3 regions of the Streptomyces sp. NPDC052682 genome follow, and region 2 is predicted to be linked to each of the others. Evidence: riboswitches for the same ligand, from Rfam matches in the RefSeq annotation. Region 2 holds a riboswitch; each other region holds the start of a gene.
What was found. A riboswitch is a leader RNA that binds a small molecule or an ion and turns the genes downstream of it on or off. The one in region 2 is predicted to bind thiamine pyrophosphate.
Positions count from the first base shown of each region.

Region 1: linked by a shared signal. The riboswitch ahead of AB0K80_RS19735 (thiamine ABC transporter substrate-binding protein) and the one ahead of thiO (glycine oxidase ThiO) in region 2 are both predicted to bind thiamine pyrophosphate.
Region 3: linked by a shared signal. The riboswitch ahead of thiC (phosphomethylpyrimidine synthase ThiC) and the one ahead of thiO (glycine oxidase ThiO) in region 2 are both predicted to bind thiamine pyrophosphate.

Region 1 is NZ_JBFATS010000011.1:237,810-247,656, reverse strand. Features, by position in the region: gene AB0K80_RS19740 (iron ABC transporter permease) at 1-515, opposite strand, end outside; gene AB0K80_RS19735 (thiamine ABC transporter substrate-binding protein) at 554-1,645, opposite strand; TPP riboswitch at 1,727-1,833, opposite strand; gene rlmN (23S rRNA (adenine(2503)-C(2))-methyltransferase RlmN) at 1,909-3,015, opposite strand; gene AB0K80_RS19725 (hypothetical protein) at 3,141-3,458, opposite strand; gene AB0K80_RS19720 (dehydrogenase) at 3,637-3,837, opposite strand; gene AB0K80_RS19715 (e9imm peptide) at 4,227-4,454, opposite strand; gene AB0K80_RS19710 (NUDIX hydrolase) at 4,451-4,936, opposite strand; gene AB0K80_RS19705 (DUF2975 domain-containing protein) at 5,485-5,982, shown strand; gene AB0K80_RS19700 (helix-turn-helix transcriptional regulator) at 5,982-6,251, shown strand; gene AB0K80_RS19695 (SRPBCC family protein) at 6,220-6,669, opposite strand; gene AB0K80_RS19690 (phosphatidate cytidylyltransferase) at 6,795-7,916, opposite strand; gene frr (ribosome recycling factor) at 7,916-8,473, opposite strand; gene pyrH (UMP kinase) at 8,711-9,469, opposite strand; gene tsf (translation elongation factor Ts) at 9,658-9,847, opposite strand, start outside.
Region 2 is NZ_JBFATS010000005.1:316,993-326,839, reverse strand. Features, by position in the region: gene AB0K80_RS10285 (sulfite oxidase-like oxidoreductase) at 1-515, shown strand, start outside; gene AB0K80_RS10280 (deoxyribonuclease IV) at 518-1,396, opposite strand; gene pknB (Stk1 family PASTA domain-containing Ser/Thr kinase) at 1,469-3,418, opposite strand; gene AB0K80_RS10270 (thiazole synthase) at 3,517-4,311, opposite strand; gene thiS (sulfur carrier protein ThiS) at 4,314-4,514, opposite strand; gene thiO (glycine oxidase ThiO) at 4,511-5,707, opposite strand; TPP riboswitch at 5,705-5,816, opposite strand; gene AB0K80_RS10255 (FAD-dependent oxidoreductase) at 5,975-7,228, shown strand; gene AB0K80_RS10250 (Rv2175c family DNA-binding protein) at 7,305-7,670, shown strand; gene thiE (thiamine phosphate synthase) at 8,081-8,743, shown strand; gene metF (methylenetetrahydrofolate reductase [NAD(P)H]) at 8,880-9,803, shown strand.
Region 3 is NZ_JBFATS010000008.1:257,029-266,875, reverse strand. Features, by position in the region: gene AB0K80_RS15275 (SsgA family sporulation/cell division regulator) at 1-231, shown strand, start outside; partial or broken gene AB0K80_RS15270 (YibE/F family protein) at 327-1,718, opposite strand; TPP riboswitch at 2,208-2,397, shown strand; gene thiC (phosphomethylpyrimidine synthase ThiC) at 2,390-4,183, shown strand; gene AB0K80_RS15260 (VWA domain-containing protein) at 4,254-5,717, shown strand; gene AB0K80_RS15255 (hypothetical protein) at 5,778-6,647, opposite strand; gene AB0K80_RS15250 (metallophosphoesterase) at 6,831-7,922, opposite strand; gene AB0K80_RS15245 (LacI family DNA-binding transcriptional regulator) at 8,301-9,413, opposite strand; gene hisC (histidinol-phosphate transaminase) at 9,845-9,847, shown strand, end outside.

The DNA of each region.
Region 1 (9,847 bases), on a different contig from region 2:
TGCCGCCAGGCCTTCAGCGGGGAGGCGCCGAGCATCCGTGCGGCCTCCTCCTGCCGCGGGTCCAGCTGCCCCCACAGCCCGCCGACCGTCCGGACCACGACCGCGTAGTTGAAGAAGACGTGCGCGAGCAGGATCGCCCATACGGTGGTGTCGAGCCGTACGCCCCACAGCTCGTCGAGCAGTCCGCCGCGCCCGACCAGCGCCAGGAACGCCGTACCGACCACGACGGTCGGCAGCACGAACGGGACGGTCACCACCGCCCGCAGGATCTGCTTGCCCCGGAACTCCAAGCGCGCGAAGACATACGCGCCGGGGAGCGCCAGCAGCAGGGTGAGCGCGGTGGAGACGAGCGCCTGCCAGGTGGTGAACCACAGCACGTGCCGGATGTCCGGCTGCGCCGCCACGTCCCCGATCCGGCCGATCCGCCAGACCCCGTCGAGCTTCAGGCCGCGCACGACGATCGCGGCGACGGGGTAGGCGAAGAAGACCGCGAAGAACGCGACGGGCACGGCCATCAGCCCGAGCCGCGCCCCCGCGCCCCTGATCCGGCCGGTTACTTCAGTACGAGTGACGTCCACGACTTGACCCACTCGTCACGGTGGCCGGCGATCTTCGCCGGGTCCATGGTCTGGGGATCCTTCGCCTGCGGTCCGTACGTCAGGAACTCCTGCGGCACCTGAGCGCCCTCGAGCACCGGGTAGACGAACATGTTGAGCGGCATGTCCTCCTGGAACCGCCTGCTGATCAGGAAGTCGAGGAGCGCCTTGCCGCCCTTGGTGTTCTTGGCGTTGGCCAGCAGCCCCGCGTACTCGATCTGCCGGAAGCAGGTGCCGTCGGCCACCCCGGTCGGCGCGGTCTTCGGCCGCGGGTCGGCGAAGACGACCTCGGCGGGCGGCGAGGAGGCGTACGACACCACCAGCGGCCGGTCGGCCTTCGCCTTCTTGCCGCTGGAGGAGCCGGAGAACTCCTCGTAGTAGGCCTGCTCCCAGCCGTCGACGACCTTCACGCCGTTGGCCTTGAGCTTCTTCCAGTAGCCCTGCCAGCCCCCGTCCCCGTACCTGGCGGCGGTGCCGAGCAGGAAGCCCAGGCCGGGCGAGGAGGTCGAGGCGTTCTCGGTGACGAGGAGGTTCCTGTACTGGGGCTTGACGAGGTCGTCGAAGCTCCGCGGCGGCTGGAGCTTGTGGTCGGCGAAGTACTTCTTGTCGTAGTTGACGCAGATGTCGCCGGTGTCGATGGGCGTGACCCGGTGCTTGTCCTCATCGACGCGGTACTCGGGCTTGATCCGGTCCGCGCCCTTCGCCTCGTACGGCTGGAACAGCCCGTTGTCGAGCGCCCGGGAGAGCAGGGTGTTGTCGACGCCGAAGAAGACGTCGCCCTGCGGGTTGTCCTTGGTCAGGATGGCCTTGTTGACGGCCTGCCCGGCGTCGCCGCTCTTGAGGACCCTGACCTTGTAGCCGGACTCCTCCTCGAACGCGGCGATGACCTTCTTGGAGGCGGCCCACGAGTCGTGGCTGACCAGGGTCACCGTCCGGGACTCGGTCCCGGCCCCCTGGCCGCCGCCCTCGGACGACCCGCACGCGGCGAGGCCGCCGACCATGCCCAGCCCGACGACCACGGCCGTGAACCGCTTCTTGGTGATGCTCACTGGATTCCTCCTGGAGGGACCAGGAAGAGACGCGGCCCTGCCCGGGACCCCTTGGCGGATGTCCCGAGCAGGGCGCAACAGCTCGAGTGATGACCGATCTCCCTACCCAGAATGACCTGGGCGAGGTTCAGAGGGTCTGCGGCCGGTCGCCGCACTCTCAGCGCTGTGGCGCTCCCCTGTCGGAATATGCAGATGTTCTTGCGTGGATGTTCGTACGCGGATGTCCTCACCCGCGTCCTTACACGGTACTTACGCCGGTCAGACTACCGCTCGCTCGCGGCGAGCTGACCACAGGCCCCGTCGATCTCCTGGCCCCGGGTGTCCCGGATCGTCACCGGCACACCATGGGCGGCGATCGCCTCCACGAAGGCCTTCTCGTCCTCGGGCCGGGAGGCGGTCCACTGGGAGCCCGGCGTCGGGTTCAGCGGGATCAGGTTGACGTGCACGGGCCTGCCCTTGAGCAGCCGGCCGAGCCGGTCGCCGCGCCACGCCTGGTCGTTGATGTCCCGGATCAGCGCGTACTCGATGGACAGCCGCCGCCCGGACTTGGCGGTGTACTCGAACCCGGCGTCCAGCACCTCACGCACCTTCCACCGCGTGTTCACCGGGACGAGGGTGTCGCGCAGCTCGTCGTCGGGCGCGTGCAGCGAGATGGCGAGCCGGCACTTGAAGCCCTCGTCGGCGAACCGGTGGATGGCCGGCACGAGACCGACCGTCGAGACGGTGATGCCGCGCTGCGACAGCCCGAGCCCGTCCGGCTCCGGGTCGGTCAGGCGCCGGATGGCCCCCACGACCCGGTTGTAGTTGGCGAGCGGCTCCCCCATGCCCATGAACACGATGTTGGACAGCCGCGCCGGACCGCCCGGCACCTCACCGTCGCGCAGGGCGCGCATCCCGTCGACGATCTGGTGCACGATCTCGGCGGTGGACAGGTTCCGGTCGAGCCCGGCCTGCCCGGTGGCACAGAACGGGCAGTTCATACCGCACCCGGCCTGCGAGCTGATGCACATGGTCACCCGGTCCGGGTACCTCATGAGCACCGACTCGACGAGCGTGCCGTCGAAAAGCCGCCACAGCGTCTTGCGGGTGGTGCCCTGGTCGGTCGACAGATGCCGCACGACCGTCATCAGCTCGGGCAGCAGCGCCTCGCGCAGCCGGTCCCGCGAGCCGGCCGGGATGTCGGTCCACTGCTCCGGGTCGTGCGCGTACCGCGCGAAGTAGTGCTGCGAGAGCTGCTTGGCACGAAACGGCTTCTCACCGACCGCGACGACCGCCTCCTTGCGCTCGGCGGGCGTGAGATCGGCGAGATGCCGCGGCGGCTTCTTGGCTCCGCGCGGGGCGACGAAAGTGAGTTCTCCGGGCTTAGGCATGGCTCAACCAGTGTCGCAGATCCAATCGGGTGACCTGGGGCTGTCGCTCGCTACGACGGTCGTCAGTAGTCGTCGTCGGTCGGCACTGAGCGGCCTCGGACGGCCCAGAGACGGCCCAGCGGAGATCACTCGTCGGCTGCGAGCCACTCATCGAGCCGGAGCTTGACCTGGTGGTTGTGGGCGACATGCCAGATAACCTCCCCGCTGACGAAGGCCCCAAGGGCCGGGAGGTCCATCCCGTGGGGCATGGCTGTGATCTCTGCCAGCGTTATGGCGTTCGGCACGCCGTCTATACAGATGAAGACCCCGAAGGGCTGGCGACCGATGACCTCGCCGGTGATTCGGCTTCCTACAGGCAGGGCCGCGACGGTTGCCGCCCAGTTCGACCGGACCGCATCAGCGGCCGGCGCTTCAGAGCCCGTGGGCCAGGCGTACTCATCCATCGGTAGATCATGACGCCTTGGGACCGGTGCTTAGAAGATGCGGGCACGCCTTGGTGAGCCGGTCCGATCGTCCTGTGCCGCTACCGCGCCGGGCTGCCGAGCGCCGCTGCCGTCCGCCGTCGTTGCCGTCAGCGCTGCCGTCACTGCCGTCGGCGGCAACGTCCGTGAGCACCGCATGTCAGCGGAACAGCCCCGGTACCGGGCAGACCTCCAACGGTTCGTCCGGCCGGTCTGTCCAGCTCCACCAGACGTGCTGATCGGCACACCGCCACAGCGACCGGCAGGTCCGACGGCCGTCGTCCTCCCGCTCGGAGAGCACCAGGCCGCCGGACTCCATGGGTTTGCTGCACTCGGGACAGGCCGGGGCATCGTTGGTCATGCGGCGCACCCTAACGGAACGACCTCTTCGTCCCGAAGCAACTTGGGTGGGCGGTTGACCTTGGGCTGGCGTGGCTCTGACCTGCTGTCAGGTCCCCTGGTCTGCGTGCGTGGGCGTTGTCACGCAGCTACACACTCACCTACGGATCGGACATCATGTCCTGCCACAGACACGAGAGGCGAGTGAGAACCACCGTCTGTCTTGCCAGCTAGCTACGGTGAGCACGATCCCGCTGTAATGCCCGCTGCCGCCGGCGCGCCGCCGGGCGGGGCCGCCGCTGGCGAAGACAGAGCGGCGGCCCCGCCGAAAAGGCGGCGCGCACCCGCGCCGTGCGCGGGCTTGATAGACGTAGGGAAACTCTTACCGCGCCTCGATTACACGACGTCTGATCACAGGGCGAACGGCTGGTAGGCCGGTGCTCGGTCCACGATCTTCTCAGCCGTCAGTCGGGGGTCGGACTCCCAGAAGATGTAGTCACTGATGTGTGGGCAAACGAGACCTCGTTCAAGTGCGGCCAGGATCTCGTCGCCTTCCGCCTCGTCGGCGTAGTCGGCGTCCATGAGCCGTTGGACAAGGCGGATGCCTTCCTCTCGGCTCATGCTGCGTGGCGTGGTCATCCTGCCTCGCTGCCGGGCCTGCGCCCGTGTTCCAGGTAGACCGGCGCAGCTTCGTTGCGGGCCTCGGCCGCCGCAAGGATGCGTCGGGCCAGTCGGGGGATCGTTCGCGTGGTGATCTGCTCCGAGGAGAGGAACGCGAAGCTTTTCAACTCCTCGGGCTGCAAGGTGATCGCTGCCAGGTCCTCCTGGCTGAGCTGGCCGCCGTCGAACAGGTACAGCACCTTGTCACCCTCGGCCTCGTTCGGAGCCCAGTCGACCGCGAGCAGACGCACGATGGGCGGTGTGATGCCCAGCTCCTCCTGGACCTCACGGATGGCGGCATGCAACGGAGACTCGCCGGTCTCGACGTACCCGCCAGGGATCTCCCGGTAGTCCTTGTAGGAGGGCTCGACCATGAGGACCCGCCCGGCGGCATCAAAGAAGAGCGCACCCGCTGCCATACGCGGGTGCGCCATCTGCGCTTCCTGTGCATTGGGCGCCATGCAGCCGAGGGTACCCAGCTCAGACGACATGCAGCCTCTTGGCCAGGTCCGCCAGGCTGCGGCTCGGCCGGCCTTTCTGGTTCCGGACCCAGGTGAGGACAAGCTCACGCGCAAGGTAGTGGCTTCGTACCTGCCCACTTCTGCCGCGGTGGCCACTCGGTGGATAGCCCCGTTCGTCGACCCGGCAGCGATCCACACGTGGTTGGTGTCGGTTCCGAGGCGGCTGCGCTGCCCGTTCGGCCTCCGCGAGGAAGCCTTGGATCGTCGCACGGCCCTCCGCTCGGGCCGGTGTCCTGGGGCCTGCGAGGAACAGCGTCCCGTAAAGCGTCAGGAACTCGGGGCTTGCGCCCTCCAGACCGGGTGGCATCTCCGACGAGCTGCGTGGCCGCGTCGAACCGGCGTTGGGCACATGCAGTGGGCTACTCCCCTCTGTCACAGATCGGGCGACGTGACCTGGGGCCCGGCATCCCCTTGCCGCATCTATCGACTTTCGATAGAAAAGCATCGTGGGACGATGGACCACACGCCCCGCGACAGAAGGAGAGGCGATGGGAAACCTGACAGTGCTCGCGCTGCGTGCCGTCCTCGTGGTGCTGCTCGCCGGCTCGGTGTTCGTGCAGGCGGTGATGGTGCCGCTGTTGGCCGTCGACATGCGGGGGCTGGACGCCGAGGTCGCGCACCTGCGTACCCCGGTTCTGACGATCATCGTGCTGGGGGTGGTGACCGCCCAGGTCGTCCTGGTCTGTGTCTGGCGGCTGGTGACGATGGTGCGGCGCGGCACGGTGTTCTCGTACGGGGCCTTCCGTTACGTCAACATCGTGATCGGCGCGATGGTGGCCGCCGCCGTGCTGGTGTTCGCGCTCGCCGTCGTCCTCGCGCCGGGTGAGGCCGTCGCCCCGGGGATCGTCCTGCTGGTGTGCGGGGTGTCCCTGGCCGTCGGCGGGGTCGCGCTCATCGTGCTGGTGCTGCGGATGCTGCTCGCCCAGGCCGTCGCACGCGATGTCGAGGCCGCGCGGATGCGGGCCGAGCTGGCCGGGGTGATCTGATGCCGATCGTCGTCGACATCGACGTGATGCTCGCCCGACGGAAGATGTCCGTGGGCGAACTCGCCGAGCGCGTCGGCATCACGCCCGCCAATCTCGCCGTCCTCAAGAACGGCCGCGCCAAGGCGGTGCGCTTCACGACCCTGGCCGCACTGTGCGAGGCACTCCGGTGTCAGCCGGGAGACCTGCTGCGCTGGGAACCCGAGCCCGACCCCGACGCCCCGGAGGACCCGGTGGCCGTCACTGCCCGAGATGCTCCAGCCGGTCCTTGAGGATCCGTTCGTTGCGCGGGAGTTCCTTGCGGACCTGCGGGCGCATGACGAGGGGGACCAGGACCTTGCCGAGGCCGTGGCCCTCGAGATCGATGTCGATGGTCACATGGGAGCGGCGCCCCTCGTCGACCGGTTCGATCTCACCGTGGACGCGCGCCCGGACGGGACCGTCCACGCCCCTCATACCCCAGCTGTGCGGGGGGTCGTACTCGGTGACCTCCATGATCATTGGTATGGTGCGGCGGCCCACGTGCCGGGTGACCCGGACGCGGGAGCCGACACCGAAGGGTCCCTCCTCGAGGCGCTCCGCGGAGACCGCGCTCAGCTGCCACTCCGGCATCCGGGGAGGGTCCGTGACGTACGCGTAGACGTCCTCAGGGCTGCGGTCGACATCGATGCTCTGTCGGATGGCGGACATGATGCCCCCTTGTGCGGCGTACACCTGACATCGTCTCACCAGGTGAGGGCCGGGGCATCCCGCAAGGGTCGAGCCCCCGTCCGGTGCTGGACGGGGGCTCGACTTCTGCCGACGGGGGGAGTCGCTCAGCCCGATCCGACGAAGAGCACCAGCAGCAGCCAGACCACCGGAGCCGTCGGCAGCAAGGAGTCCAGGCGGTCCATGATGCCGCCGTGTCCGGGGAGCAGCGTCCCCATGTCCTTGATGCCGAGGTCCCGCTTGATCATGGACTCGCCGAGGTCGCCCAGCGTGGCGCTGGCCGCGACGGCCAGGCCCAGCAGCAGGCCCTGCCACCAGACCCCGTCGTCGATCACGAACTCCATGCACAGCGCGCCCACGACCATCGCGAAGGCCACCGCGCCGATCAGACCCTCGCGGGTCTTGCCGGGGCTGATGCGCGGCGCGAGCTTGTGCTTGCCAAACCGCCAGCCGACCGCGTACGCGCCGGTGTCGCTGACCACGGTCAGCAGCAGGAACGTCAGAACGCGGCGCGGCCCGTCGTCGGCGGTGAGCATCATCGCCACGAACGTCGCCAGGAACGGCACATAGAACGCGGCGAACACGCCCGCGGTGACGTCCTTGAGGTAGTTCTCCGGCGGTTCCGTCATCCGCCAGACGAGCACGGCCAGCGCCGTGAGCCCCATGGCGACCCACGCGCCCTCGGCGCCGCGGACGTACCCGGCGACGACCATCGCCGCACCGCCCAGCGCGAGCGGTACGAGGGGCGCGCGGATGCCCTTGCGCTCCTGGAGCCGCTTGGTCAGCTCCCACAGGCCCACCACGACGGCGACCGCGATGACGCCGACGAACACGGCCTTGACGATGAACAGCGACGCGACGATCACCGCGCCGAGCCCGACACCGACCCCTATCGCGGCGCTCAGATCGCGCCCCGCGCTCTTCTTCTGCGGCTTCGGCGCCGGCTGCGACGCGTCGGGCATGGGCTCCGGATTCCGCTCGTCTGGATTCCGCTCGTCCGAGTTCCGCTCGTCTCGGAACAGAGGGCCGCCCAGCCGAGCGGCCCCCCGGTCGTCATCCTGGTCTCCGCCGTGATCGGGTACGTCGGGCACGATGGACATGGGGCGAGTCTGCTGCGCGTCTCGCGCATCGTACGCGGGACCCGCCGGGGCAGCCCCCTGCGCGGGGCCCTCGCCGGGGGGTCCCCAGTACCCGGTGTGTGGCGGCGCGCCCCAGGAAGAGTCGTTCATCAGACCTCGAGCAGCTCCGCTTCCTTGTGCTTGAGGAGCTCGTCGACCTGGGCGACGTACTTCGCCGTCAGGTCGTCGAGGTCCTTCTCCGCACGGCGGCCCTCGTCCTCGCCGACCTCGCCGTCCTTGATCAGCTTGTCGATGGCGTCCTTGGCCTTGCGGCGGACCGAGCGAATGGAGATCTTGGCCTCCTCGCCCTTGTGGCGCGCGACCTTGATGTACTCGCGGCGGCGCTCCTCGGTGAGCTCGGGGAACACCACCCGGATGATGTTGCCGTCGTTGCTCGGGTTGACGCCCAGGTCGGAGTCGCGGATCGCCTGCTCGATGTTGCGCAGCGCGCTCTTGTCGAAGGGCGTCACCACGGCCATGCGCGGCTCGGGCACGGAGAACGAGGCCAGCTGGTTGATCGGCGTCGGCGCACCGTAGTAGTCGGCCACGATCTTGTTGAACATCGCCGGGTGCGCACGGCCGGTACGGATCGCGGCGAAGTCCTCCTTGGCGACCACGACGGCCTTCTCCATCTTCTCCTCGGCCTCGAGGAGGGTCTCTTCGATCACCACTTGCTCCTGCGTGTCTTGAGTAGGCCCGGCTGCGGTTCGGGACAACGGCCGGCTGCGTCGCGTCTTCTTCCTGCACGGTTCCCGACCGGCAGGACATTGTCCATCCCCCGGCCCGGCTCCGTCCCGTCCGTCCCCCGGACAGGTGGCGTCCGGTGGACGGGCGCCCCGTGGACGGGTGTCCGGGAGGCGGACGCCCCACGGTCACCTGTCCCCAGGACGGTGTGGTTCATCCGGTCAGTCCCGGCTGCCCTGGTCACCCACCAGCGTGCCGATCTTCTCACCCTTGACGGCACGCGCGATATTGCCCTCCGCCAGAAGCTCGAAGACCACGATCGGGAGATTGTTGTCGCGGCACAGCGTGATGGCCGTGGCGTCGGCGACCTTCAGGTCGCGCGTGATGACCTCGCCGTAGCCGAGGTGGTCGAACTTCACGGCGTCGGGGTTGGTCTTGGGGTCGGAGTCGTAGACCCCGTCGACACCGTTCTTGCCCATCAGCAGCGCCTCGGCGTCGATCTCCAGGGCGCGCTGGGCGGCGGTGGTGTCGGTGGAGAAGTACGGCATGCCCATACCGGCGCCGAAGATGACCACGCGGCCCTTCTCCAGGTGCCGTACGGCGCGCAGCGGGATGTACGGCTCGGCGACCTGCCCCATGGTGATCGCGGTCTGCACGCGGCAGTCGACGCCCTCCTTCTCCAGGAAGTCCTGCAGGGCGAGGCAGTTCATCACGGTGCCGAGCATGCCCATGTAGTCGGAGCGGGCCCGGTCCATGCCGCGCTGCTGGAGTTCGGCGCCGCGGAAGAAGTTGCCGCCGCCGATGACGACCGCGATCTGCGCGCCGTCCCGGACGACGGCGGCGATCTCACGGGCGATCTTGTGCACCACGTCGGGGTCGACTCCCAGGCCCCCGCCACCGGAGAAGGCCTCGCCGGACAGCTTCAGCAGAAACCGGCCGGATACTTTGCCGTCGTCGCTCTTCTGGGCCTTCGTGGTCATGGGGATCCCGCCTCTTTCACGTGTTGCACATACGAAGAAGGCCATTGCCGGTGGGGCGTGTTTCGCATCCCATGCGGCAATGGCCTCCTCGTCAGATCTGCTGTCGTCGGGCACGCGCGTGTGCGTGACCGGGTACCCGAACGACTGCCCCCGACCCTATCGGGGTCGCGCGCCCGTCGGGTACGGACTCAGATGCCGACCTTGATGCGCGTGAAGCGCTTCAGGGTGACACCGGCCTCGTCCAGCACCTTCTGGACGGACTTCTTGTTGTCGAGCGCGTACGGCTGGCCCAGCAGGGTGGCGTCCTTGAAGAAGCCGTTGAGGCGACCCTCGACGATCTTCGGCAGGGCGGCCTCGGGCTTGCCCTCGGCGCGGGTG
Region 2 (9,847 bases):
CCGAGCGCTGGGAGTTCCGGGTCTTCGGCGCCACCGCCGACGGCGAGAAGCACTGCTGGACCCACGAGGAGTTCACCGCCCTGCCGTACACCACGGTCGTGGCCGATCTGCACTGCGTCACGAAGTACAGCATGCTCGGCGCCGAGTGGGGCGGCATCCCGGCCCGGACCATCCTCGAGATCGCGCCGCCCGCGCCCGAGGTGACCCATGTGATGGTGTGGGCGGAGTACGGGTTCAGCTCGAACATGCGGCTGTCCGACTTCGCCTCCGAACGCACGCTCTTCGCCACCCACAAGGACGGCGAACTGCTCACCGCCGAGCACGGCTTCCCACTGCGCCTGATCGTCCCCCACCTGTATGCATGGAAGGGCCCCAAGTGGGTCCGCGGGGTGGAGTACATGACCACCGACCGGCGCGGCTTCTGGGAGGAGCGCGGCTACCACAACATCGGCGACCCGTGGAAGGAACAGCGCTACTCCTACCAGGAGGAGCCCGGGGACGGCCCCGAGCTCTGACCTCACCTCTCGCGCAGTTTCTTCAGCCGCTCCACGTCCGCGGCGTGCCCCTCCTTGCCGCCGGGCGTCTCGATGACCAGCGGCACGCCCTCGGTCGCGGGGTGCGTCATCAGGGCCCGGAACGGGTCCTCGCCGATATGGCCGGCGCCGATGTTGGCGTGCCGGTCCTTGTGGGCGCCGGCCACGTCCTTGGAGTCGTTGGCGTGGATCAGCTTCAGCCGGCCCTCGCCGACCGTGTCCACCAGCAGGTCCAGCGTCTGGTGCATGCCGTTCGGCCCGGTCAGGTCGTGCCCGGCCGCGAAGACATGGCAGGTGTCCAGGCACACCCCCAGCTTCGGATGGGCGTCCAGCGCCTCGAAGTACGGCCCGAAGTCCCACGTCCGCGAGCACAGCGAGGCGCCCTGCCCGGCGGTCGACTCCAGCAGCAGGTACGGGTCGTCGTCGCGGGTCAGCTCGTCCAGCAGCGGCAGCAGGTGCTCCCGTACCTGCTTCAGGGCCACCGCCCGGTCCCGGCCGCCGGTCGCGCTGCCCGTGTGCACGACCACGCCCAGCGCGCCGATCTCCCGCCCGCGCCGCAGTGAGTGCCGCAGCGACTCGACCGACCGCTCCACGGTCGCCTCGGTGTGCGAACCGAAGTTGATCAGGTACGGGGCGTGGACGTACGCCGGGATCGACTCGGCCTCGCACGCGGCGCGGAACGCTTCGTCCTGCTGGGGGTTGCCGGGCGGGGTGGCCCAGCCGCGTGGGTTGGCGACGAAGACCTGCACGGTCTCCGCGCCCAGGTCGCGGGCGTAGGACAGGCCGACGGAGTGCAGACCGCCGGCCACGGGGACGTGGCCGCCTATGGGGTTGCGCAGGCGGCCGGACTGCTCGGTGTTCACCCGTTCAGGGTGTCACGGGCCCGGGGGCCGCCGGGCCCGTCAGCCGTGTGATGTCCGTCGGCGGTGCGGGTGTCAGCGGATCTCGATCGTGATCGTCGATCCCTTGGGCGCGGTGTCCCCGCCCTCGACCGACTGGCCCTTGACGGTGTCGCCGAACAGGCCGAGCAGCCCGCGGTCCTCGTCCACCTGGAAGCCGGCGGCCTCCAGTGCGCGCGTGGCGTCCTCGACGCTGTCCCCGACCACGTCCGGGACCTCGACCATCTCGGGGCCCTTGGACAGCGTCAGCGTCACCGTGTCGCCCTCGGCGACCTGGCTGCCCTTGCCGGGGGACTGCCGGACGACCTGGCCCTTGTCGTACTCCGAGGAGGTGACCCGCTCCGCGGCGACCTTTACCTCGAGGCCGGCCTCAGCCAGGTCGGCCTTCGCGTCGGCCAGGTCCTCACCGGTCACGTCCGGCACGTCCACGCTGCGGCCCTTGCTGACGGTCAGCGCGACGGCGGAGCCCGCCCGCACCTTGGTGCCCTGCTCCGGCCCGGTGGAGATCACCTGGCCCTTGGTCACGTCCTCGCTGAACTCCCGGGTGACCATGCCCGGCGCGAGGCCCTCGTCCTTGAGGACCTCCCGCGCCTTGTCCAGGCGGTAGCCCTGGAGGTCGGGGACGCGGACGGTCCGCGGGCCCTTCGAGAGGGTGATCGTCACCGAGTCGTTGCTGCGGATCCGGGCACCGGCCGCCGGGTCGGTGCTGATGACCGTGCCGCGCTTGACGGTGTCGCTGTAGGCCTCCTTGACCGTGCCGAGCTCCAGGCCGGCCTCCGCGAGCCGGTCCCGGGCCTGCGACTCGGTCTTCTCCAGCAGCGGCGGCACCTTGGTGAACTGGCCCGAGTTGATGTACCAGATGCCCGTGCCGACGCCGAGCGCAAGCAGCACGGCGACGACGATCGCCAGCGGGCCGCGCCGCACACCGGAGCGGCGCCGGGGCGGCGGAGGGGGAGGCGTTCTCAGACGGCTGGTGCGGTTGAGCGCCGGGGCGCCGTCCGGGTCGTCCCCGCCGTACGCGTCGCCGTCGACGGGCAGGGGGCGGGGCACCGTCAGCGCGCGCGGGATCACGCTCGTGCGGTCCTCGGCGTTGTCGTGCTGTACCGACAGCGCCTGGGGCGGCATCGCGTCCAGCTGCTCCGCGCTGAGCCGGCCGTGCGCCTCGCGGACCAGGGCGAGCAGCGCGACCGCGTCGTGCGGGCGGACGTCCGGGGTGCGCGCGGTGGCCGAGGCGACCAGCTCGTCCAGCTCGTACGCCAGGCCGGGCACGGTCGCCGACGGCGGCGGCACGTCCTCGTGCAGATGCTTGTAGAGGACGGTGGCGGGGGAGTCCCCGTCGTGCGGCTTGTCGCCGGTCAGCATCTCGAAGAACATGACGCCGCACGCGTACACGTCGACCCGGGGGTCGGCGGTGCCGTGCTCTATCTGCTCGGGCGCGAGGTAGGAGACCGTGCCGAGGACCGTCCCGGTGGTGTTGGTCACCGTGTCCACGGCCCTGACCAGCCCGAAGTCGGCGACCTTGACCCGGCCGTCGTCCCCTATCAGGACGTTCTCGGGCTTCATGTCCCGGTGCACGAAACCGGCGCGGTGCGCGGCGCCGAGCGCGGCCAGCACCGGCTCCAGGATGTCCAGCGCGGCCCGGGGCTGGAGCGCCCCGCGCTCGCGCAGCACGTCCCGCAGGGTGCAGCCGGCGACGTACTCCATGGCCAGATAGACGTACGGCCCGTCGGTGCCCTGGTCGAAGACCTGCACCACGTTGGGGTGGGCCAGCCGGGCGACGGACTTCGCCTCGCGGATGAACCGCTCCACGAACGAGCCGTCGGCCGCGAGCGTCGGGTGCATCACCTTGAGCGCGAGCACGCGGTCCAGGCGGGTGTCCACGGCCCGGTAGACCGTGGCCATCCCGCCGACCGCGATCCGCGCGTCGACGCGGTACCGGCCGTCGAGCACCTGCCCGACCAGAGGGTCCTGAAGGGTCGTGTCCACGCAGGTGAGTCTACGAGCCACGACCGACACCACATCCCGCCTGCCGATGTTGCTGCGGGACTGCAGCGGACCTGTGACGTCTCCCGCCCGGCGCGTGCTCAGAACGCGGGACGCTCGGGATCGAGAACGGCCATGCCCTCCGCGGGGGACGACGCCTGAGCGAAGTGCCGCCGGGGAATCCGCCCCGCCCGGTAGGCCAGCCGGCCCGCCTCCACCGCGCTGCGCATGGCGGCGGCCATCAGCACCGGCTCCTTTGCCCGGGTCACCGCCGAGGCCAGCATCACCCCCGCACAGCCCAGCTCCATCGCCAGCGCCGCGTCCGACGCCGTACCGGCGCCCGCGTCCAGGATCACCGGCACCCGCGCGTGCTCCACGATGAGCTGGAAGTTGTGCGGGTTGCGGATGCCGAGTCCGGAGCCGATCGGCGAGCCCAGCGGCATGATCGCCGCGCAGCCGACATCCTCCAGTCTGCGGGCCAGCACGGGGTCGTCGTTGGTGTACGGCAGGACGGTGAACCCGTCGTCGACCAGCGTCTCGGCCGCCTCCAGCAGCTCGATCGGGTCGGGCAGCAGGGTGCGCTCGTCGGCGATGACCTCCAGCTTGATCAGGTCGGTGCCGAGCGCCTCCCGGGCGAGGCGGGCGGTCAGCACGGCCTCCCCGGCGGTGAAGCAGCCGGCCGTGTTGGGCAGGACGCGGATGCCCAGCCTGTCCAGGACGGACAGCACGGAGCCGTGCACCGAGGGGTTCACCCGCCGCATCGCCACGGTCGTCAGCTCCGTCCCGGAGGCCACCAGGGCGCGTTCCAGCACCTCGAGGCTGGGTGCCCCGCCGGTACCCATGATCAGGCGGGACGTGAAGGACGTACCGCCGAGGACGAAGGGGTCGTCGGCCATGGTCAGCCTCCTTGGACGGCGGTGAGGACTTCCACGCGGTCCCCTTCGGACAGGGGCGTGGCGGACCACTGCGCGCGCGGGACGACGGTTTCGTTGAGGGCGGCGGCCACCCCGGAGGGCGCCCGGGTGAGGGACTTCACGACGGTGTCGAGGGCCGTGCCGGGCTCGATCTCGCGGGGCTCGCCGTTGACGTGGATGTTCATGCGGGCTGCTCCGTGAGGGCCGCCGCGCCGCTGAAGCGCTTCGGTGTGAAGGGGCGGGCCTCGTCCGGGAGTTCACCGGTCGTCAGGACGTGCGCCATGACGTCCCCGGTGACCGGGGTGAGCAGCACGCCGTTGCGGTAGTGCCCGGTCGCCAGCAGCAGCCCGTCCAGCCCGGTCGGGCCGAGCAGCGGCGCGTTGTCGGGGGAGCCGGGCCGCAGTCCGGCCCGGGTCTCGGTGAGCGGCAGCTCGGTGAGGCCCGGGACCAGCTCGTGCGCGTCGCGCAGCAGCTCGTACACGCCGCCCGCGGTGACCGTGGTGTCCCAGCCCATCTCCTCGCTGGTCGCGCCGATGACCAGCTCGCCGTTCTCGCGCGGCACCAGGTAGACATGGCTGCCGCGCACCACGGCCCTGACCGTCCGGTTCAAGAACGGCGTCCCGTGCGCCGGCATGGTCAGCCGGACCACCTGCCCCTTCACGGGCCGTACGGGCGGCAGGACGTCCTGCGGAACGCCCGCCAGCCGCCCGCTGAGGCTGCCCGCGGCGAGCACCACCTGCCCGGCGCTCAGCGCGGTCCCGCCGGCCGTGACGACCCCCGCGGCCCGCTCCCGCAGGACGGTGAGCCGTTCGGCCCACTCCCGGTGGAAGACCACGCCCGCCCGCTCGCACGCGGCCACCAGCGCCCCGGCCAGCCGGCGCGGGTCGATCTGGTGGTCCCCGTCCACCCGCAGCCCGCCGCGCACGCCCGGCGCGAGCATCGGCTCCAGGCGTCGGCACTCCCGCCCGGACAGCCACTGCGACTGAAGGCCCGACTGCTGCTGCAGGGCGTGCAGTTCCCGCAGGTGGGCGCGGTCGTCGGCGTCCAGGGCGACGGCGAGCGTGCCGCTGCGGCGGTAACCGAGGTCGCGGCCGGTGACGTCGGCGAGCTCGGCCGCGAAGTGCGGGTAGCGCCGCGCCGAGGCCAGGTTCAGGGCGAGCAGCGTCTGCTCCCCGTAGTGCAGCTCCGTGACGGCGGCCAGCATCCCGGCGGCCACCTGCGCGGCTCCGCCGCCCGGCTCGGGGTCGACCACGGCCGTGGCCAGCCCGCGCTGCGCGGCGCGCCAGGCCGTGACCAGGCCGATGATCCCGCCCCCCACGACAAGGACGTCTGACGTGTCGGACCTGGGCGACACAGACGTGTCGGACGTGAACGACATGGGCGTCCAGCCCCTCCCTTCGCCGGCATGACCCGGATCAGGTTCGTACGGTCGGAGGCCGCCAGCCTCCCTCTCAGCCCGGTGCGTCCGGGCTCCCGCGAGTGCTTTACGGTGGCCACCCTAGCCCTCCGGGCTCCGCACTTGTAAGGGAGCCGCCCGCTGGGTACCCGGGAGGGGAGTCGGGCAGGACGACGGCACGGGCGTTGTGGAGCAGGTCACGGGGCACGAGCCCTGACTGACGGTATGTCAGCTGTCTATGGTGATCAGGTGAGCGAGCAGACGCAGGAAAGCGCTCCCCGACAGGGTGGGCCCGCGCCGCGCCGCGTGGTCGTGGCGGGCGCCGGCATGGCCGGGGTGCAGACGGCGGTCGCCCTGCGGGAGCAGGGCTTCACCGGCACCGTGACCCTCATCGGCGCGGAGCCCCACCAGCCCTACGACCGGCCGCCGTTGTCCAAGGCCGTGCTGCTCGGCAAGGCGGAGGGCTCCGCCTTCGACGTGGACTTCGAAGCGCTCGGCATCGAACTGCGGCTCGGCTGCGAGGTGCTGGGCCTGCACCCCGCCGACCACCGGCTGGACACCGAGGCCGGGCCCGTCCCCTACGACGTCCTGGTCGTCGCCACCGGCGCCGAGCCGGTCCGGCTGCCGGGCGCCGAGGGCGTCGCCGGGGTGCATCTGCTGCGCACCCTCGACGACGCCGAGCGGCTGCGGCCGGTGCTCGCCCGGCAGCACGACATCGTGGTGGTCGGGGCCGGCTGGATCGGCGCGGAGTTCGCCACCGCCGCGCGCGAGGCGGGCTGCGCCGTCACCGTCGTGGAGGCCGCCGACCGGCCGCTCGCGGGCGCGCTGCCCGACGAGGTGGCCGCGCCCATGGCCGCCTGGTACGCCGACGCGGGTGTTCAGCTGCGGACGCACACGCGCGTGGCGCGCGTCGAGTCCGGCGCGGTGGTGCTGGACGACGGCACGCGGCTGCCCGCCGGTGCGGTCGTCGTCGGCATCGGGGCACGTCCCGCCACGGCCTGGCTGGCCGGCTCGGGAATCGTGCTGGGGGCCCAGGGGGAGATCCTCGCCGACGAGCACCTGCACGCGTCCGTGCCGGACGTCTACGCGGTCGGCGACTGCGCCTCCTTCCCGTCGGCGCGGTACGGCGAGCGCCTGCTGGTCCACCACTGGGACAACGCCCTGCAGGGGCCGCGCACGGTGGCCGTGAACATCGTCGGGCGGGCCACGGGGCAGGCCCCGGCGGTCTACGACCCGGTGCCGTACTTCTGGTCCGAGCAGTTCGGGCGGTTCGTCCAGTACGCCGGTCACCACGCGGGTGCCGACCGGATGGTGTGGCGGGGCGACCCGTCCGGTCCCGCCTGGACGGTCTGCTGGCTCCGCGACACCCGCCTGGCCGCGCTGCTGGCGGTGGGCCGGCCCCGGGACCTGGCCCAGGGGCGCCGCCTGATCGAGTCGGGCGTGCCGATGGATCCCCTGCTGCTGGCGGACCCGGCGAGGCCCCTGAAGGCGGCCACGGCGTAGCCGGCGCCACCGGCGCGTGCCCCGGGTGGACCGGCCTGACTTCCGACTGTCAGTGCCGGATGGCAGGCTTGTTCCCGTGACCGAGATTGACGCGAAGATCGATGCTCTCGTCCCCGCCTGGCTCACCCTGCCCGACATCGCCGAGAAGCTCGGCGTGGAGGTGACACGCGTCCGGCAGCTGGTCAAGGAGGGCCAGCTCATCGCCGTACGCCGTGGTGAGAACAAGGCACTGCACGTCCCCGCGGACTTCATCGACGGGGACAGGGTCGTCAAGGGCCTGTCCGGGACCCTGACGCTCCTGCGGGACGACGGCTTCACGGTCGAAGAGATGATCGAGTGGCTCTTCACGCCCGACCCCAGCCTGCCCGGCACGCCCGCGCAGGCACTGCGTGAGAACCGCGGCACGGAGGTGAAGCGCCGCGCCCAGGCGCTCGCCGTCTGACCGAAGCCCACTCGAACAACGTCCGGCACTGTCCGACCAGGGCCGGACCTGAACACACCGCCCGGTGCCCGGGCCGCGGCCACACGGGCCACGGCCTCGGGCCGTGCCGTGCCTGCCGTGCCTCCAGGGCCCGTGGCCGGGGGCGGCTTCCACGGCCGCTGCCAGGGAGCGGGCCCCGGTCCCCTCTGTAGGCCCGGGCGTGCCCGCCACGGGCGGCTCCGGGTGCCCGCCCTCCGTGCCCGCACCGGACGTGCCGGCACGGCCCGTACGCTGGGTCAGGGCCGGCCCGAGGCCCGTGTGCCGGCCGCGGCCGTCCCCGCCCGCACGGCGACACCGGGAGCCTTCCGCGGCCCGTGCCCCCGGGCGCGGCCCGCGCGCACCCGTACACCACCGATACCGGGGGATCGTCCATGCCCGACACCGTCACCACCGCCCGCACGGCCCGGCTCGCCGACGCCCGCCTCTACCTGTGCACCGACGCCCGCAAGCGCCAGGGCGATCTGGCGGAGTTCCTGGACGCGGTCCTCGCGAACGGCGTGGACATCGTGCAGTTGCGCGACAAGGGCATGGAGGCCGCCGAGGAACTGGAACACCTGGAGGTCTTCGCCGACGCCTGCGCCCGGCACGGCAAGCTCCTCGCGGTCAACGACCGCGCGGACGTCGCCCACGCCGCCCGCTCCGACGTCCTGCACCTCGGCCAAGGCGACCTCCCGGTCCCCGCGGCCCGGGCGATCCTCGGCGATGCCGTCGTGATCGGCCGCTCGACCCACGCCGAGTCCGAGGCCGCCGCTGCCGCCGTCCAGGAGGGCGTGGACTACTTCTGCACCGGCCCGTGCTGGCCGACCCCCACCAAGCCCGGCCGCCACGCCCCGGGCCTGGACCTGGTGCGCTACACCGCCGCCCTGGGTACCGACCGCCCCTGGTTCGCCATCGGCGGCATCGACCTCGGCAACCTCGACCAGGTCCTGGAGGCCGGGGCCCGCCGGGTCGTCGTCGTACGGGCGATCACGGAGGCGGACGACCCGGGTGCGGCGGCGGCACAGTTCGCCAAGCGGCTGCGGCAGGCGGGGTGAGGCGGGACCGGCGCGAGGATGCCCAAGGGGTGGATGTCCAAGGGGGGATGTCCAAGGGGTGGACAGCAGTCCGGCAATCCGGGCGAATCGCCGCGGTCCGGTTGGGGGACCGCCGCCCCCTGACTAACCTGCCGGTATGGCCCTCGGAACCGCATCCACCAGGACTGATCGCGCACGCACCGTGCGCGACATGCTCGCCGCCGGGAAGACGACGTACTCGTTCGAGTTCTGGGCTCCCAAGACCGAGAAGGGCGAGCGGAACCTCTGGAACGCGCTCCGCAGGGTCGAGGCCGTCGGCCCCGACTTCGTCTCCGTGACCTACGGCGCGGGCGGCTCCACGCGCGCGGGCACCGTCCGGGCGACCGAGCAGATCGCCGCCGACACCACCCTCACCCCCGTGGCGCACCTCACCGCGGTCGACCACTCCGTCGCCGAGCTGCGCAACATCATCGGCCAGTACGCCGACGCCGGGATCCGCAACATGCTCGCCGTGCGCGGCGACCCGCCCGGCGACCCGATGGCCGAGTGGGTCCCGCACCCCCGGGGCCTGACCTACGCCGCCGAACTCGTCCGGCTCATCAAGGAGTCGGGCGACTTCTGCGTCGGCGTCGCGGCCTTCCCCGAGATGCATCCGCGCTCCGCCGACTGGGACACCGACGTCGCCCACTTCGTGGACAAGTGCCGGGCCGGCGCCGACTACGCGATCACGCAGATGTTCTTCCACCCCGAGTCCTATCTGCGGCTGCGTGACCGGGTCGCCGCGGCCGGCTGCGAGACCCCGATCATCCCCGAGGTCATGCCGGTCACCAGCGTGAAGATGCTGGAACGGTTGCCGAAGCTCAGTAACGCCTCGTTCCCCGACAGCCTGAAAGAGCGGATCCTCACAGCGAAGGACGATCCGGCGGCGGTACGCTCCATTGGTATCGACTTCGCCACGGAGTTCTGCGCTCGGCTGCTGGCCGAGGGAGTGCCCGGACTGCACTTCATCACGCTCAACAACTCCACGGCGACGCTGGAAATCCACGAGAACCTGGGCCTGCACCACCCCCCGCGGGCCTAGACCGGTCGCACCGGTATACGACACACTCCGTAGCGGCCACTGGG
Region 3 (9,847 bases), on a different contig from region 2:
GGCGATGTGCGGGTCTCGCCCGTCGAGCCCGATGACCTCAGCGAGGTTCTGATCAGGCTTCAGGTGGGGGGCGACCAGGCGCTGTTCCGCTCGTCGACGGCGCCCCTCGTCGCCTTCCTGGACCGCACCGACAAGCTGGTGCCGCTGGGCCAAGAGGGTTCCCTGGCCGACTTCGACGCACACCTCGACGAGGCCCTGGACCGCATCCTGGCCGAGCAGGGCGCCGGGTGAAGCGTTACGGCAATCGGGTGATGTAACGCTTCACCGTGTGTCGCCCGGTGCGCGGGAACGCTTCTGCTCGGGGCATATGCCCGCCGGGCCAGGGGTCAGTGCTTGCGGCGGCGGCCCCGCCCGCCTCGTCCCGCCGTCTGACGGGCGGTCTCCGGCACGTCCTGCGACTGCCCCGGGCGGTCGGCCGAGACCACCAGCGCCGCCAGGGCCGTGGTCACCGGAACCGAGGCGACCAGCCCGATGGAGCCGACCAGCGTGCGCACGATCTCCTCCGCGACCAGCTCGCTGTTGGCGACCGTCCCCACGCTGCTCTGCGCGATGGAGAACAGCAGCAGCAGTGGCAGCGCCGCGCCCGCGTAGGCGAGGACGAGCGTGTTGACGACGGACGCGATGTGGTCCCGGCCGATGCGGATACCCGCGCGGTACAGACCGCGCCAGCCCATCGACGGATTGGCCTCGTGCAGCTCCCAGACCGCGGACGTCTGGGTGACCGTCACGTCGTCCAGCACACCGAGCGAACCGATGATGACGCCGGCGAGCAGCAGACCGCTCATGTCGATCCCGGGGTAGAGCCCGTGGATCAGACCGGTGTTGTCGTCGGTGTTGCCGGTGAGGGCGGCCCACCCGATGAACAACGACCCGAGGATGCCGATCAGCAGCAGCGAGATGAGGGTGCCGAGCACGGCCACGGACGTACGGGCCGACAGGCCGTGGCACAGGTACAGCGCGATCAGCATGATGGCGCTCGACCCCACCACCGCCACGACCAGCGGGTTCGAACCCTGAAGGATCGCGGGCAGGATGAACAGGTTCAGCACCAGGAAGCTGATGGCCAGCGCCACCAGCGCCATGACACCCCGCAGCCGCCCGACGACCACGACGGCGAGCGCGAAGATGCCGGCGAGCAGCGCCATGGGGAAGCGGCGGTTGATGTCGGTGACCGAGTACTGCAGATCCTTGGGCGCGGAGGGCTCGTAGGCGACCACGACCTCCTGGCCCTGGTGCAACTGCCGTGACTGGTCCGGCTGGACGATCTCCGTGAACGTACGGCCCTTGTCCTTGCCGGTGTCGACCCGGATCGTGGCCTTCTTGCAGGTCCCCTTCTCCTGCTGTACCGCGGAGGAACCTTCCGCGGTGGAGGTGTCACCGGTCGGGGGCACGCCCGAGGCGCCGGCGTCCCTGCAGCTCACCTCGATCACCTTGGTGACCGTGGCGTCCTGCGTCTGCCGGTCGAAGCCCACCCCGGTCCGCTCGTGCGGCGGGGCGCCGCCCGGCCACAGGACGGCGAGACCGACCAGCACCGCCGCGGCGAACGGGATCAGAACCGCCGCGATGACCTTGCGCAGGTGCTGGGAGACGGGTGCGGCGGGGCCGTGGGCGTGACTGTGGGCGTGGCTGTGGCCGCCACCGCCGCCCGCGCCGGGTCCGGGTCCGGGGCCGGGGCCGGGGGGATGGTCGTGACCACCACCGGAACCGTGACCTCCACCGCCACCGGAACCGGATCCGGGTCCGTGACCACCACCGGAACCGGGTCCGAACTCCTGAGTGGCACCGGCACCGGGGTCGTGACCGGGACCGGGTCCGAACCCGTGACCGGGACGGCCCCCGGGAACATCACCGGGTCCGGGCCTATGGCCGCCACCGGATCCCCAGTCCTCGCCGTTGCCATATCCGCCTCGGTCAGGCCTGGCCTCAGGGCCCTGGCCTGGGCTCTTGCCTTCACGCTGTTCCGGCCCGAGGCGCTGGCCCTGGTCCTGTCTCTGCCCCAGCCCGGACCTGTGGCCGAAGGCACGGGCGATGCCACGGCCGTCTCTCTGCCCGCCCCCGGGCCTGCCGCCGTTTCCGGCGCCGGATCCACGAGGCGGGTCGGGCGGTGGGTACGGGGGATGCTGCGTCGTGGTCACCGACCGATCATCGCAAGAAGGAGGGGGGCCCTCTGTTCACCGCGCCAGAATTGACGCTAGCGTGGAGCCACCTTTTGTACACGCGGGAGCTCGGAGCACCGGGCTGAGAGGGCGCTGACCTCCGTCCCAGCGATGTTTCACGTGGAACGTCGCTGGAGCCGAGTGATGTTTCACACGAAACATCGGCAGACGGAAACCGCTGCGTCGACCGCCGAACCTGTTACCGGGTAATGCCGGCGTAGGGAGTAGGTCTCATGACCAACAAGGACGCGCGCACGCCTGCCTCCACGCAGATCCCCACCCACGGGACCGACGGGGAGACCGGGAAGTCCATCGGCTGGCACAAGGCGTACATCGAGGGCTCTCGCCCCGACCTGCGGGTGCCGGTCCGTCAGGTGCACCTCACCAACGGGCGGTCGGTCACGCTGTACGACACATCCGGCCCTTACACCGATCCGCTCGTAGACACCGATGTCCGCAGGGGCCTGCCGCCGCTGCGGGAGAACTGGATCATCGCCCGCGGCGACACCGAGGAGTACGCGGGCCGTCCGGTCCGGCCCGAGGACGACGGGATCAAGCACACCTCGCCACGCGGCGGCCTGCGCAACCTCGACGCAGTGTTCCCCGGACGGCCGCGCCAGCCACGCCGGGGCCGCGACGGCAAGGCCGTCACCCAGCTCGCCTACGCACGGCGGGGTGAGATCACGCCGGAGATGGAGTTCGTGGCACTCCGCGAGAACGTCTCTCCGGAAGTGGTGCGCGAGGAGATCGCGGCGGGCCGGGCGGTTCTGCCGGCCAACGTCAACCACCCGGAGATCGAGCCGATGATCATCGGCAAGCGGTTCCTGGTGAAGGTCAACGCCAATATCGGCAACTCTGCGGTGACCTCCTCCATCGAGGAGGAGGTCGAGAAGATGACCTGGGCGACCCGCTGGGGTGCCGACACGGTCATGGACCTGTCCACCGGCCGCAACATCCACACCACCCGCGAGTGGGTGCTGCGCAACTCCCCCGTCCCCATCGGCACCGTGCCGCTCTACCAGGCCCTGGAGAAGGTCGACGGCAAAGCCGAGGAGCTGACCTGGGAGATCTACAAGGACACGGTGATCGAGCAGGCCGAGCAGGGCGTGGACTACATGACGGTCCACGCCGGTGTGCGCCTGGCGTACGTGCCGCTCACCGCCAACCGCAAGACCGGCATCGTCTCGCGCGGCGGGTCGATCATGGCCGCGTGGTGCCTGGCGCACCACAAGGAGTCGTTCCTGTACGAGAACTTCGAGGAGCTCTGCGAGATCCTCGCCGCGTACGACGTCACCTACTCCCTCGGTGACGGCCTGCGGCCGGGCTCGATCGCGGACGCCAACGACGAGGCGCAGTTCGCGGAACTGCGCACCCTCGGGGAACTCAACCGGATCGCGAAGCGTTTCCACGTTCAGACCATGATCGAAGGCCCGGGCCACGTCCCGATGCACAAGATCAAGGAGAACATCGACCTTCAGCAGGAGATCTGCGATGAAGCTCCGTTCTATACGCTCGGCCCGCTGACCACGGACATCGCGCCGGCGTACGACCACATCACCTCCGGCATCGGTGCCGCGATGATCGCCTGGTGGGGCACGGCCATGCTCTGCTACGTCACGCCCAAGGAGCACCTGGGCCTGCCCAACCGTGACGACGTCAAGACGGGCGTCATCACCTACAAGATCGCCGCCCACGCGGCCGATCTCGCCAAGGGCCACCCGGGCGCCCAGGAGTGGGATGACGCGCTGTCCGACGCCCGTTTCGAGTTCCGGTGGGAGGACCAGTTCAACCTGGCCCTCGACCCGGACACGGCACGGGAGTTCCACGACGAGACTCTGCCGGCCGAGCCCGCCAAGACGGCACACTTCTGCTCGATGTGCGGACCGAAGTTCTGCAGCATGAAGATCTCGCAGGACATCCGCCGCGAACACGGCGGCAGCCAGGCCGAGATCGAGGAGGGCATGGCGCAGAAGTCGAAGGAGTTCGCGGCCGCGGGCAACCGCGTGTACCTGCCGATCGCGGACTGAGAACGGCCAGGGGGCGGGTGATCCGGCCTGCCCCCTCCCACCCCCGGCCGCGACTGGGCAGACTGAGGCCATGACAGCGATGCCCCTGAGCAAGGGCGCCAACGTACCCGTCGATGCGTCCGCCGTGCGTGCCGAGCTCATCTGGCCCGCAGGGCCCGGTGTGCCGGAGGTCGACGCCTCGGCCCTGCTGCTCACCGCGGCGGGACGCGTGCGCGACGACGGTGACTTCGTCTTCTACAACCAGCCGCGCCACGCCTCGGGCGCCGTACGGCACCTGGGCAAGCGCAGCGCCGCCGGCACCACGACCGACACGGTGGAGGTGGACCTCGGTGCTCTGGAGCCTGCCGTCGAGCGCATCGTGCTGTCGGCCTCGGCCGACGGCGGGACGTTCGGCCAGGTGCCCGGCCTGTCACTGCGGTTGCTGGACGCGGCGACGGGGACCGAGCTGGCCCGCTTCGACATGGCGGCGGCGACGGAGACCGCGATGATCGGCGGTGAGCTGTATCTGCGGCAGGGGAGGTGGAAGTTCCGCGCGGTGGGCCAGGGATACGCCGCCGGGCTCGCGGGGCTGGCCACCGATTTCGGCATCACGGTGGACGACGCTCCCCCGGCCACGGCCACCGGGCCGACCGCATCCACGCCGGCACCATCCACTCCTGCCCCGGCACCCACACCGCCCGCTCCGGGGCCGTCCGCCCCCGCTCCGGCACCAACGGCTCCCATGCCGCTCCCGGCTGCCCCGCACACCCCGCCCCCGGCTCCCACCGGCCCGCGCCTCACCAAGGGCGAGGAACGGCTCCCGGTGGACATGCGCAAGCGACTCTCCCTGCGCAAGGAACAGGTGGCGGTGAGCCTGCGCAAGCACGGAGCCACCGGCGTGACGGCACGCGTCGTCCTGGTCCTCGACGCCTCCGGCTCGATGTCCCTGCTCTACTCCAAGGGCATCGTGGCCGACGTCGTGGAGCGCATGGCGGCGGTCGCCGCACAGCTGGACGACGACGGCGAGATGCAGGCGTGGACGTTCGCCTCGAACGCGGCGCGCCTGCCCGACCTGCGCCTGGGCGAGCTCCCCGACTGGCTCCGGCTGCATGTGCGCGTCGGCCAGATCGGCCTCTTCCGCCGCGGCAGGAAGAAGGCGCTGGAGAACGGCCAGATCGACATGCGGGACATCGGCATCCAGAACGAGGAACAGAAGGTGATCGCCCAGGTCCGGGACTTCGTCCGGGACAACCCGGCGGCCGCACCGACCCTGGTGCTGTTCTTCTCCGACGGCGGGGTCTACCGCAACGCCGAGATCGAACGGCAGCTCCGCGAGGCCGTGGAGGAGCCGATCTTCTGGCAGTTCGTCGGGCTCGGGCGGTCGAACTACGGCGTACTGGAGCGGTTCGACACCCTGCCCGGCCGCCGTGTCGACAATGTCGGCTTCTTCGCCGTGGACGACATCAGCACCGTCCCCGACCAGGAGTTGTACGACCGTCTGCTGTCCGAGTTCCCGAGCTGGATCACCGCCGCGGGCCGGGCGGGCATCCTCTGACGCGGCTCCCGGTAGTCCCTGCCCCCCGGCGTCAAGCTCCTCCTCCGACGGCTCCCACGGCTACTCCGGCTGGTGTTCCGGCCCTCCGAAGTCCGGGCTGGTGTAGTCCGGGCTCGTGAAGCTCGGCCGCGGCCCGCGCGCCGCGCCCTCACCGGGGCTGGTGAAACCCGGACGGTCGTAGCCCAGATGCGGGATGCGGCCGGCCGACGCCGGCGGTGTCGCGGGGTGCAGTGCGGCGGACGTGTCCGGGTCGGCGAGCGCCTCCCGCAGGAAAGGCAGGATGCCGCGTTCCAGCAGCGCCTCGCGCCAGGCTTCCCTGGCCCGGTCCACCTCGCCGCTCAGCTCGCCGTACGGTCCGCTTTCGGCCGTCGGCTTGTTGCGCAGGGCGGTGACCAGCAGTCCCGCGGCGGCCACCAGGATCGCCACGGCGGTCACGGCGCCGAAGACCCAGCCGGTGGTGAGCATCGTCTGGGCGAAGGCCCGCTCCGGGTCCAGCATTCTCAGGATGTAGCCGACGAGCAGGAAGATCGCCGCAGCGGTTCCGGCGAGGACGGGTGCCAGGACCGCCACGACGGCGACGGCCCCCGCACCGGCGGGCTCGGCGACCTCTCCGACGGCGGTGGCGAACCCCACCGCGCTCGTGTCCGGCTCGGAGGAGTCGGCGGGGCGCACGGCGGACGAGGTGGGGGAGGCCGGCTGGCGCAGTTCCTCGCGGACCTTGACGTAGTGGTGGTACTCGGCCGCCGCGGCAGCCGTGATGAGCGCGCCGGCGTTGAGCGCCATGGTGCGCAGCTGTTCGGTGTTGAGCCGCTGTCCGACAGCGGCGAGTTCCGGACGGTGTGGTGCGGAGCGCAGCGCCTCATCGAGGAGCCGCTCGAACTCCGGGCGGTCCTCGCTCAGCAGGTGCTGCGGAACGCTGTTCATGTGCATCCCCCGATGCTCCGTAGGGCTTGGGGCTCGGCATGCTGACGAGCCGTCGGGCAGAAACGGAGGGGAGCCTGCTACGGATAAGCCGATGGTAGAGCGGTGACGGTACGCGGTGACAGGGGGTTTGCCGAAATTGGGCCCTGCCCGGTTCTGACCCGGGCGGGTGCACGTCTGTCCGGTGAACGGTCACATATCCAGCGGCAGTTGCTGGACCAGCAGCTTTCCGGCCATGGTCACGCCGCCGTCCATCGCGATGGCGAGCCCGTCGGCGTACACGTGCGGCCCCTCGACCACCGGGCCGGTGCCGTCCTCGCCGTCCTCGGAGCCGACCTCGCCGAGCAGATACGGAATCGGGCTGTGGCCGTGAACGATGCGGGTGCCGCCGTACGTATCCAGCAGGGAGCGCACGGCGTCCGCGCCGCCCTCGTCGCGGAAGGAGAACCGCTTGGTGAACTTGCGGAACAGGTCCCAGACCTCGTCCGCGTCGTTGCGCGTGAGGGTCTCGCGGACGGTGTCGTTGACCTCTTCGATCGAGCGGCCGTAGTCGAGGTAGGCGGTGGTGTCGGAGTGGACCAGCAGGTGCCCGTCGACCTCTTCGAGGGCGTCCAGGCGGGCCATCCACTGCAGGTGGTGGTCCTGGAGGCGGTCCATGTCGGTCTTCTGGCCGCCGTTGAGCAGCCAGGCCGCCTGGAAGGTGGCGGTGCCCGCGCCGGAGTTGACCGGCGTGTCGCCGAAGCGTTTGGCGCCGAGCAGCAGCAGCTCGTGGTTGCCCATCAGCGCCTTGCAGTAGCCGCCGGCTGCGGCGGCCTCGGCGGACAGCCGCATCACCAGGTCGATGACGCCGATGCCGTCCGGACCGCGGTCGGTGAAGTCGCCGAGGAACCACAGCCGCGCGGTGCCCGCGCACCAGTGACCGGCCGCGTCGATGAGGCCCTTCTCCTGGAGGGCGGCGACCAGTTCGTCGAGGTAACCGTGCACGTCGCCGACGACGTACAGCGGACCCGGGCCGGCGGCCGGCTGCGGGGCCGCCGCGACCGCCGGGTCCACGGTCACCTGCACCGTGTCACCGCGGTTGATGACGGGCAGGTCGCGCTGGGTGGGCGTGTACCCCTCCGGGTAGCTCTCCTCGACGGGCGGGGCGACGTCGCCCGGGTGCGTGCTGTGGACGTACGGACCGGTCTCGTGCACGTACGCGGGTACCCGGAAGTCGCGCAGCGTCGCCGTCCGCTCCACCTCGGGTCCCTGACCGGCCCCCTGAGTCATCGACCCCTCCACCATCGCCCGCATCTGCACCGCATCGGACTGCCTGGTCGCAGCGGCCCGCGGTGTCGTGGGCCCATCATAGGAATGCGGATCGCGCCATGTGATGACCCAGGGGTGGTGAATCAGAGCAAGAGTCCAGTTCACCGCCGCTTTCGCCCCGATTGGGCCGGGCTTCGACCACCCTGCGACCGTCTTCGCGCGCCCACTCTTCGCGGAACCGGCCCCTTCTTTTCGGCAGACCGGTCCCGCTTCCTCAAAGGTGTGGACCCCGCGTGAGAACCGGCGCCCGTCTCGCTGGAAAACCGGCGCCCGTCTCCCGTGCGCGCGTGTCGGCGCACGGCCCGGACCCCGGGCCGGGGCCCGGCTCCCGGGTGCTTCCGCCCCGGGGAGGCCCTACGTCTCCTCGGGTGAGCGCGGCGGACTGACCGTCGTACGCGGCGGACGTCGCTGGGACGAGGTACGCACGATCAGCTCCGTCGGTATCACCTGCTCCACCGGCCGCTCGGACTCGACCCCCTCGATGGCGTCGATGAGCAACTGCACCACCGCCGTGCCGATACGGCGCGGCTTCAGCGACAGGGTGGTGATGGGCGGCTCGGTGTTGGCGTACACGGCGGACTCGCTGCAGCAGACCAGAAGCAGGTCGTCCGGTACGCGCAGGCCGTAGCGGCGGGCGGCGGCGAGCAGGTCGGTGCCGTTCGGGTCGAACAGGCCGTAGACGGCGTCGGGCCGGTCGGGGCGGGCGAGCAGCCGGTCGGCGGCGACGGCGCCCGCGCAGGGATCGTGCGCCGGGTAGGCCTCGTAGACCGGGTCCTGGCCGACGCGCTCGCACCAGCGCAGGTACGCGGTGGTCGACAGGTGGGTGTACGTGTCGGTGGTGGTGCCCGTGAGCAGGCCGATGCGGCGGGCGCCGGCGTCGGCCAGGTGGTCGAGGATGCCGAGGACGGCGGCCTCGTGGTCGTTGTCGACCCAGGCCGTGACCGGGAGCGAGCCGGCCGGGCGGCCGTCGGACACCACCGGTAAACCCTGCCGTACCAGCTCGCTGACCACGGGGTCCTGGTCCGAGGGGTCGATGACGACCGTGCCGTCCAGGGCCACGTTCGACCACACGTCGTGGCGGGAGGTCGCGGGCAGGATGACGAGGGCGTAGCCACGGGCGAGCGCGGCGGAGGTGGCGGCGCGCGCCATCTCGGCGAAGTACGCGAACTCCGTGAAGGTGAAAGGTTCATCCCCGTACGTGGTCACGGTCAGGCCGATGAGGCCCGACTTGCCCGTACGGAGGGTCCTGGCGGCGGCCGAGGGACGGTATCCCAGCCGGTCGGCGACCTCGCGGACATGGCGCCGGGTGGCGTCCGGGAGCCGGCCCTTGCCGTTGAGGGCGTCGGAGACGGTCGTGATGGAGACTCCGGCGGCGGCGGCCACGTCCCTGATACCCGCCCGGCCCGGCCGGCTGCCTCGGCGTGAGGTTTCCGCGCGGCTCACCTGGTGCTTCCCTGCTGCTGTCATGGCGAGCCGATAGTAGGGCTCATGCGGTGGGGTAGTGCGGACGCATATGCATGCGTTGACAGGCACGTTTCTGCATGATCATAGACGATCAATTTCCTTGGAAACCAAGGGAGTTGGCCGGTCCAATGCCAGGACCTGACTTGTCGGCGCATGCGGGCCTGCCGCGTGTCCGATGTTGCGAAGAGGTCTCAACTCACCTTCACGGGGGATGCGCGCCAGGGCGCGAGCCACCGGCGCGTAGATATATGCCCGGCGCGCCCCTCGGTTCGTGCGCCTTCGTGCGGTGATGCCCTTGATGCCGGTGGGGCGCGGGAGTCCCTCGTCGGCCGCTCCGTCACGGCTATACGCAGCGGCGCCGAATCCTCATAAGGTGAGAAGTATTGGATGACGGCGGCGGTCCTGGGCCGCCGGTCTTCGCGAGGAGGACTGCGGTG